DNA from 3 places in the Phytobacter sp. V69 genome. Region 1 is predicted to be linked to each of the others. Evidence: predicted binding sites of a transcription regulator. Region 1 holds the regulator's gene; each other region holds the start of a gene.
What was found. The regulator Fur, encoded in region 1, represses iron uptake genes when iron is present. The targets are predictions, from matches to a motif close to ATAATAATGAGAACNACTATCAA.
Positions count from the first base shown of each region.

Region 1 (3,280 bases):
AACGTGCGTCGCCACGATGAAATTTTTGCCGCTATCAACGCTGCAACCGAGGCTAATGCCACCACACGCCAGCAGGCGGCAGTCGTCATGCGCGAATATATAGATGAAGAAGGGGTAATTCAGTTCCTGCTCAAGTCGTTTGTCGACGGCGAGTGGCGCTTCAATGTGCCAGCACTATGGGATCAATATCCCCATATCGTGGGCTGGGAAACGGTACCGGCCTGGAACCATCCAGCGCTCTTTATCCCCGGCGGTAACTCGCCGTATGTCACCGAACAGTATCGTGGCGAACTGCTGCAACAATTCCCGCAGGCACGTGCGCATGTGATAGCCGGAGCCGGGCACTGGGTGCATGCAGAAAAACCGGAAGCGGTTCTGCGCGCCATCCGTCGTTATCTCGCTGAAAAGACAAACTGATTAAAAACCCGGCGACCGGTTGCCGGAAAGCGCCCGGTCGTTGGCGTGTCCGCATCGCTGATGTATGATGGCGCGCTAATCAGCCCGGGCTATGACCCGATTGCTTGTACTTCCCGTAGTATTCTTAAATCATGGCTAAAGAACAAACGGACCGCACGACACTAGATCTGTTCGCGAATGAACGTCGCCCGGGACGTCCTAAAACCAATCCGCTCTCTCGCGACGAGCAATTGCGCGTGAATAAGCGCAATCAGCTTAAACGCGATAAAGTTCGTGGGCTTAAGCGCGTCGAATTAAAACTCAACGCAGAGGCTGTCGACGCGTTAAACGCGCTGGCGGACGCGCGCGAAATGAGCCGGAGTGAATTGATTGAAGAGATGTTACTGGCTCAGCTTAACGCGCTGAACAACCAGGAAATCCTCTAATTCATCGCAAAAATACACTTTCATGTTGCACAGAGTGCAGTCTTGCGTGATTGCAGTTTCCGCGTGCTTCTCTGATCTGCTATGATTGCCCTTATCCGTGGGCCAATCGCCACCACCATATCATTAAGTTTCAAGAGGTTATTTTACTCATGGCAATCACAGGCATTTTTTTCGGCAGCGATACTGGTAATACCGAAAACATCGCAAAGATGATCCAGGCTCAACTTGGTAAAGAAGTTGCCGATGTGCATGACATTGCTAAAAGCAGCAAAGAGGATTTAGAAGGTTACGACATCCTGCTGCTTGGCATTCCGACCTGGTATTATGGTGAAGCACAGTGTGACTGGGATGACTTTTTCCCGACGCTGGAAGATATCGATTTTAACGGCAAACTGGTTGCTCTGTTTGGCTGTGGCGACCAGGAAGACTATGCTGAGTACTTCTGTGATGCGCTGGGTACTATCCGCGACATCATTGAACCGCGCGGCGCAACCATCGTAGGCCACTGGCCGACCGAAGGTTACCATTTCGAAGCGTCCAAAGGCCTGGCAGATGACGATCACTTCGTTGGTCTGGCCATTGACGAAGACCGTCAGCCGGAACTGACCGCTGGTCGCGTCGACAAGTGGGTGAAACAGATTTCTGAAGAGCTGCACCTGCAAGAGATCATCAATGCCTGATGTTGTTTGGCGCAACCTGCTGGTTGCGCCTGATTAATAGATAAAAGCGATGGAAATAATTGCTACAATTTTTTAACTTTTTTCTCCAGCGCTGTACAATGGCCCCTGGTTAAAACGGGTAACGCAAAAGGACTTTGTTGGCGCTGCCACGTTTTAAAAGCTTACTTTACTTGAGGACTTGCAGTTTTCATTCAGGCATGGCAGTTCTATAATGAGACGCATTATCCCAGGTGCATTCCTTGTAGCTTCCCGACGGGAAGTGAATCGTTTAGCAACAGGACAGATTCCGCATGACTGACAACAATACCGCATTAAAGAAGGCCGGCCTGAAAGTCACGCTTCCTCGGTTAAAAATCCTGGAAGTGCTTCAGGAGCCGGAGAACCACCATGTCAGTGCGGAAGATTTATATAAGCGCTTGATCGACATGGGCGAAGAGATTGGGCTGGCGACTGTGTACCGTGTACTCAACCAGTTCGATGATGCCGGGATCGTGACCCGCCATAATTTCGAAGGCGGTAAATCCGTCTTTGAGCTGACGCAGCAACATCACCACGACCACTTAATTTGCCTGGATTGCGGCAAAGTGATCGAGTTCAGTGATGACTCTATCGAAGCGCGTCAGCGTGAGATTGCATCCAGACACGGTATTCGTCTGACTAACCACAGCCTCTACCTCTATGGCCACTGTGCCGAGGGTGACTGCCGTACAGACGATAACGCGCACGAAGCGACGGATAAATAATCCTCGCTTCTCTCTAAAGCCAACCTCCGGGTTGGCTTTTTTATTTCTGCGTATCGCAAAGACAAAAAAGCCCGCCGAAGCGGGCTATCTCACACGGTTAATTCAGCGCGTTATGCTGGCGAATCTCCTGCCAGATCTGATCACAACGCGCTTTTACCGCCTGGCCGTTACCGGTATGCGTTGCTTCAAGACACTGCTGATAATCCAGCGTGCGCACACTCTCTTGTTCCGCGAATTGCTGGTGTGCTTTCTCTTTACGCAGTACATCCAGCACGCTTCTGCAGGCCGCCGTTTTCTCCGGCGAGCCCTCAGCCGTATTGATACAGGCGCTGTAAGCCTCTTTTAAGCGGGCATCTTCCTTTGGCGCCTGTGGCTGTTGTACGCAGGCAGCCAGTCCCAGCGTCATCAGAACAAGCAGTATTGGTTTCATCGTCATGGCATTCCCTCGCATCAGAAGATATTCAACGGCGCAATGACGATAAATTTCACGTCGCGTTCGTCCTGGAAGATGTTGTTATACCCGCCGCCCCAGCTCGGGATATCGGAGTGGTTGTCGTACTGGGTAAAGTGCAGTTTAAACAGGGTGCCTTTTGCCATCCCTTCCTGCACGGTGTACAGCAGGTCGAGGCTGTAAGCCGACTCTTTGATGGAATTCCCCGCATCGTAGTATTTGTCTCCGGAAGAAACATTGGACGGTTTCGCATCCCAGCCATAGACATACGATGCACCTACCGCCCAGCCCGGCAGATTCCAGTCTTTCAGGTCATACATTGCACCAACAAAGACCGACTTTTCGTTATGGGCGTTGAAGTCAGAACGGTTATCCCACCAGATATCCAGGCGACCATTGGAAGATCCGTAGAGGGGCGTCATACGTGAATTGAAATAGCCCTGGCGGCCATCGGCTTTAACCCAGGTTCCCTCAAGACGCAAATCCACCGGACCAACCGTATAACCAAAAGTGAGCGCCTGCAGCCACGCGGTACCGTCGTAGATATCATTGATGGTGTTGTTA
Region 1 covers NZ_CBFFRL010000032.1:25,294-28,573, reverse strand. The annotation lists gene ybfF (esterase) at 1-417, shown strand, start outside; gene ybfE (LexA regulated protein) at 549-842, shown strand; gene fldA (flavodoxin FldA) at 992-1,522, shown strand; gene fur (ferric iron uptake transcriptional regulator) at 1,813-2,265, shown strand; gene chiQ (ChiQ/YbfN family lipoprotein) at 2,363-2,695, opposite strand; gene chiP (chitoporin ChiP) at 2,716-3,280, opposite strand, start outside.

Region 2 (3,280 bases), on a different contig from region 1:
TGCCCTCAACGGTCAGGAAGCGGAAAACCAGTTTGTCGGCTGTAACTGCGGCATCATGGACCAGTTGATCTCCGCGCTGGGTAAAAAAGGCAGCGCGCTGCTGATCGACTGCCGCTCGCTGGGCAGCAAAGCGGTCTCCATGCCGGATGGCGTTTCCATCGTCATCATTAACAGCAACTTCAAACGTACGCTGGTGGGCAGCGAGTACAACACCCGACGTGAACAGTGTGAAACCGGCGCGCGTTTCTTCCAGGAAAAAGCGCTACGTGACGTGAATATCGATCAGTTCAACGCCGTCGCCCATGAGCTGGACCCGGTTGTTGCCAAACGCGTTCGTCACGTGCTTACCGAAAACGCCCGTACCGTGGAAGCGGCGAGCGCCCTGGAAAAAGGTGACCTGCAGCGGATGGGCGTGCTGATGGCTGAGTCCCATGCCTCTATGCGTGACGATTTCGAAATCACCGTGCCACAAATCGACACCCTGGTGGAGATCGTCAAAGCCACCATCGGCGATAAAGGCGGCGTACGCATGACCGGCGGCGGATTCGGAGGCTGCATCGTGGCACTGGTGCCAGAAGCGCTGGTGCCGGCGGTGAAAAAAGCCGTAGAGACACAGTACGAAGCCAAAACCGGTATCAAAGAGACGTTCTACGTGTGCAAACCTTCACAGGGAGCGGGACAGTGCTAAATGAATCTTCCGGGGCAGCGCCTGATGGACTGCCCTTCCGCCTGATTACCCTGCGCAACAGCGCGGGGATGGTGGTGACAGTGATGGACTGGGGTGCCACGCTGCTTTCAGCACGGGTGCCGCTTTCCGATGGTTCGGTGCGCGAAGCGCTGCTCGGTTGCGCCACGCCCGAGCACTATATTCACCAAGCCTCGTTTCTGGGCGCATCGGTTGGCCGTTACGCGAACCGTATCGCCAAAAGTCAGTTTATCCTCGGCGGGGAAACCTGGGCGCTCGCGTCAAGTCAGGGTGAAAACCAGCTGCACGGCGGGCCGGAAGGCTTTGATAAGCGCCGCTGGCAGATTGAGCGGCAAAATGACAGCGAAGCGCTGTTGTCACTGACCTCTCCCGATGGGGATCAGGGCTTCCCCGGTCTGGTAAATGCCAGCGTACTTTATCGTCTTGGCGAAGATAATCGGCTGGCTATCGAGTATCGGGCGACGACCGATAAACCTTGCCCGGTGAACCTGACTAACCACGCCTATTTCAACCTGAACGGTGAACAGAGCGATGTGCGTAGCCACACGCTGCAACTGCTGGCGGATGAATACCTGCCGGTTGACAGCATGGGCATCCCAGTTGGCGACTTGAAAAACGTGGCCCAGACCAGCTTTGATTTCCGTCAGCCGAAAACCCTGAATCGTGATTTCTTAAGCGATGACGATCAGCGCGTAGTGAAAGGTTACGATCACGCGTTCCTGCTACAGGCCAAAGGCGATGTCAGCCAGCCTGCGGCCCAGGTCTGGTCGGCGGATAACAAGCTGCAAATGTCCGTCTATACCTCTGCCCCGGCGCTGCAGTTTTACTCCGGCAATTTCCTTGAAGGGACACCGGCACGCGGAAACACGGTTTATAACGCGTGGCAGGGTCTGGCGCTGGAAAGCGAGTTTTTACCCGACAGCCCGAACCGCCCGGACTACCCTCACGGCAGCTGTATTTTGCAACCCGGCGATGAGTATGTCAGCCTGACGGAATATCACTTTATTCCCGCCTGATAACCAACCCTCCGCCTGGAGGGTTTTTTTTGCCCATTTCGCTGAATTATCAGCCAGTCATCGACAAAATGGTAACGGCTGATTCACAAGCATCTTACACTGCGCGACTATTTTCGCTATGGTTAAGGGTAATCGTTGCTGCGGGTCATCCCCGGGCAATATAATGAGAATTGTTATCATTCAATCAGGCTTATGAGGAGTAAGTGTATGGCTGTAACTAAGCTGGTTCTGGTTCGTCACGGCGAAAGCCAGTGGAACAACGAAAACCGCTTCACCGGTTGGTACGACGTTGATCTGTCAGAGAAAGGCGTAGGCGAAGCAAAAGCGGCAGGTAAACTGCTGAAAGACGAAGGCTTCAGCTTCGACTTTGCTTATACCTCTGTGCTGAAACGTGCCATCCACACCCTGTGGAACGTGCTGGACGAACTGGATCAGGCCTGGCTGCCGGTTGAGAAGTCCTGGAAACTGAACGAGCGCCACTACGGTGCGCTGCAGGGTCTGAACAAAGCAGAAACCGCTGAGAAATACGGTGACGAGCAGGTCAAACAATGGCGTCGCGGCTTCGCGGTAACCCCGCCGGAGCTGACCAAAGATGACGAGCGTTTCCCGGGTCACGATCCGCGTTATGCAAAACTGACCGAGAAAGAGCTGCCGACGACTGAAAGCCTGGCGCTGACCATCGAACGCGTTGTGCCTTACTGGAACGAAACTATTCTGCCGCGCCTGAAAAGCGGTGAGCGCGTAATCATTGCCGCTCACGGTAACTCCCTGCGTGCGCTGGTGAAATACCTGGACAACATGGGCGAAGACGAAATCCTTGAGCTGAACATCCCAACTGGCGTGCCGCTGGTGTACGAGTTCGACGAAAACTTCAAACCTGTTAAACACTACTACCTGGGCAATGCTGACGAAATCGCGGCGAAAGCGGCGGCAGTAGCAAACCAGGGTAAAGCGAAGTAATTTTTCGTTTTGCATAAAAAAGCGTGGAGCAATCCACGCTTTTTTCTTTGCGGGGCCAATACACAAAATCATTTGAGGCTGTGTCGAGGCGGCAAAGGAAGAAATCCCCAGGAGCATAGCTAACTATGTGACTGGGGTTTCTGAGTGCGGCCAACAAAGAGACAGGCCAAAGGATGAAGTGTATTTATTTGCGGCGGGCTTTTACTGCCTCTGCCAACTGACGCAACACAGTTTCCGTGTCTTCCCAGCCAATACAGGCATCGGTCACGCTCTTGCCATAGACCAGCGGCTCGCCGCTCTCCAGGCTCTGATTGCCTTCTACCAGATGGCTTTCAATCATCACGCCCATAATGGCATTTTCGCCACCGGCGACCTGAGCACAAACGTCAGTTCCCACGTCCATCTGCTTTTTAAACTGCTTGCTCGAGTTGGCATGGCTGAAATCGATCATTACCTGCGCTGCCAGACCGGCTTTCTCCAGTCCTTGCTTCACTTGCGCAACATGCGATGCGCTGTAGTTCGGCTCTTTGCCGCCACGCAGGATAATGTGGCAGTCACGGTTACCCGCGGTGTTCACAATGGCGGAGTGGCCCCATTT
Region 2 covers NZ_CBFFRL010000061.1:4,441-7,720, reverse strand. The annotation lists gene galK (galactokinase) at 1-688, shown strand, start outside; gene galM (galactose-1-epimerase) at 682-1,722, shown strand; gene gpmA (2,3-diphosphoglycerate-dependent phosphoglycerate mutase) at 1,930-2,682, shown strand; gene aroG (3-deoxy-7-phosphoheptulonate synthase AroG) at 2,867-3,280, opposite strand, start outside.
Region 2: the regulator Fur is predicted to act here: its motif matches at 1,880-1,902, upstream of gpmA (2,3-diphosphoglycerate-dependent phosphoglycerate mutase).

Region 3 (3,280 bases), on a different contig from region 1:
TGTAGCACTGTGTACGAAGGTCATCTTTTCCTGGGTCCAGCACGCAAGATGGTGCCACTCCCTCTTTTGCTGGTTGTCCAGATCGCTGACGCTTAGCAACAGCCGAGTATGCGGAGGTTATATGGCAGGCACAATTCTCTTTATTACGATTTATCTGGTACTTAACGCATTTCTGGTCTGGAATGACATCTGCCTGGGCCTGTTACCAGACCGTTTCACCTGCCCTCTTCTGTGGGCCGGTCTGATGTATTTTAGCTGGTGCAATCCGATGCTGCTGCAGGAAAAGGTATTGGGGGCCATCGCAGGATACGCAGGCTTCGCTGCACTCTATTGGGGGTACCGGCTCCTGCGTGGTCAGGAAGGACTCGGCTATGGCGATGTTAAATTTCTGGCAGCTCTGGGGGCCTGGCACGGTTGGGAAGTGTTACCCATTCTGGTCTTCTCTGCCGCATTGCTCGCGTTGTGCCTGACTTGTCTTCTTGCGCTCAAATCCCGAAATACGCAGGCAATAAAAAACCCGCTGCCCTTTGGTCCATTTCTGGCGGGTGCGGGTTTGATTACAGGTTACCAGACGAGCTTTATTTCGATGGTTAACTTTCAACTTTGATTTGCGACTGGAGATAGTTTTGCAAACCAAGCTTACCGATAAGATCCAGCTCGGTTTCCAGCCAGTCAATATGGCCTTCTTCGTCGGCCAGAATTTCAATCATCATGTCCCGGCTGACGTAGTCATGTACGCTGTCAGAGTAGGCAATCGCCTCGCGCAAATCCTTCGCGCCATCCAGCTCCAGTCGTAAATCAGACTGCAGCATCTCCTCGACGTCTTCGCCGATACCAAGTTTGCCTAGATCTTGCAGGTTCGGAATGCCTTCAAGAAACAAAATACGCTCGATATACTTATCGGCGTGTTTCATTTCATCGATGGATTCGTGATATTCAACATCATTAAGGCGCATCAGGCCCCAGTTTTTGAACATTCTCGCATGGAGAAAATACTGGTTGATTGCGACAAGCTCGTTTCCCAATAACTTATTGAGATAATTTATAACTTTGACATCACCTTTCATTATATAGTCCCTCCGCTTCCACTCATTGAAGCGTAGATCGGGCTACAGGGAAGTCAAAAAAAAGCAGAAGGCTCAGGCGGTTTCTTTATATTCCGGGATCTGCAGCAACTCATCCTGCATTATTTCGCGAGCAGCACAGACACACTTACCACATTGATTTCCAACAGGAATGAATTTACGCAGTTGCTGAAAAGATTGGGGGTGAAACTGGCGTACAGCCTGGCGAATTTTTTTATCACTCACACCATTACACAAACAAACGTACATAATCACTCCCGTTCAATTTATGCGCAAAGTGTAAATGAGAATAGTTATGATTACAATAGCACAACGCTATTTGCGCGGCGGGATGACAACAAAATAATGCGAGAAAATATGACAACAGCCAATCGACAGACAGCAAAAAGGGCGCCAAAGCGCCCTTTTCAATTCGAAACTAATTAACGAGTAATTAGCCCAGAACTTTAGCTACAACGCCCGCGCCTACAGTACGGCCGCCTTCACGGATTGCGAAACGCAGACCGTCGTCCATCGCGATCGGGTGGATCAGGGTAACAACCATTTTGATGTTGTCGCCCGGCATTACCATCTCAACGCCTTCCGGCAGTTCGATGGTGCCAGTCACGTCAGTTGTACGGAAGTAGAACTGCGGACGGTAGCCTTTGAAGAACGGAGTATGACGGCCGCCTTCATCTTTGGACAGTATATAAACTTCAGATTCGAATTTGGTGTGCGGCTTGATGGTGCCCGGCTTAGCCAGTACCTGACCACGTTCGATTTCTTCACGTTTGATACCACGCAGCAGAACACCAACGTTCTCACCAGCACGGCCTTCGTCCAGCAGTTTGCGGAACATTTCAACGCCGGTACAGGTAGACTTAGCGGTGTCTTTGATACCAACGATTTCAACTTCTTCGCCAACTTTGATGATACCGCGCTCTACACGACCGGTAACAACGGTACCACGACCGGAGATGGAGAATACGTCTTCGATCGGCAGCAGGAACGGCTTGTCAATCGCACGTTCTGGTTCCGGAATGTAAGAATCCAGGTAGCCAGCCAGTTCGATGATTTTCGCTTCCCACTCAGCTTCGCCTTCCAGCGCTTTCAGAGCAGAACCACGAACGATCGGGGTGTCGTCGCCCGGGAAATCGTACTGAGACAGAAGTTCACGAACTTCCATTTCTACCAGTTCCAGCAGCTCTTCGTCATCAACCATGTCACATTTATTCAGGAACACGATGATGTACGGAACGCCTACCTGACGACCCAGCAGGATGTGCTCACGAGTCTGCGGCATCGGGCCGTCAGTCGCAGCAACAACCAGGATCGCGCCGTCCATCTGCGCAGCGCCGGTGATCATGTTTTTAACATAGTCGGCGTGGCCCGGGCAGTCTACGTGCGCGTAGTGGCGGATCGCGGTATCGTATTCAACGTGAGAGGTGTTGATGGTGATACCACGTGCTTTTTCTTCCGGCGCGTTATCGATCTGATCGAATGCACGAGCCTGGCCACCGTAAGTTTTGGACAGAACGGTAGTGATTGCAGCAGTCAGGGTAGTTTTACCGTGGTCAACGTGGCCGATGGTGCCGACGTTAACGTGCGGTTTTGTACGTTCAAATTTTTCTTTAGACACGGCTATATTCCTTACTATAGTGCCCTCCCCTTATGGAGAGAGCACGGGACTTTGGTTTTAACCCTGCGGCTTATTTACCACGGGCTTCGATTACGGCCTGAGCAACGTTGTTCGGGGCATCATCATACTTCAGGAATTCCATAGTGTATGATGCGCGACCTTTGGTCAGAGAACGCAGCTGAGTTGCGTATCCGAACATTTCAGACAGCGGTACTTCAGCGTGGATCTTAACGCCAGTCACTTCGGATTCCTGACCGCGCAACATACCGCGACGACGGCTCAAGTCACCAATTACGTCACCAGTGTTCTCTTCCGGAGTCTCTACTTCAACCTTCATGATCGGTTCAAGCAGAACTGGTTTTGCTTTCTTAAAGCCTTCTTTAAAGGCAATAGACGCAGCCAGTTTAAACGCCAGTTCAGAGGAGTCAACGTCGTGGTAAGAACCGAAGTGCAGACGAATACCCATGTCTACTACCGGGTAACCAGCCAGCGGACCAGATTTCAGCTGTTCCTGAATGCCTTTATCAACGGCCGGGATGTATTCGCCAGGAATTACACCACCTTTAATGTCGTTGAT
Region 3 covers NZ_CBFFRL010000067.1:15,906-19,185, forward strand. The annotation lists gene ACSZPU_RS11700 (prepilin peptidase) at 122-607, shown strand; gene bfr (bacterioferritin) at 591-1,067, opposite strand; gene bfd (bacterioferritin-associated ferredoxin) at 1,140-1,334, opposite strand; gene tuf (elongation factor Tu) at 1,519-2,703, opposite strand; gene fusA (elongation factor G) at 2,774-3,280, opposite strand, start outside.
Region 3: the regulator Fur is predicted to act here: its motif matches at 1,369-1,391, upstream of bfd (bacterioferritin-associated ferredoxin).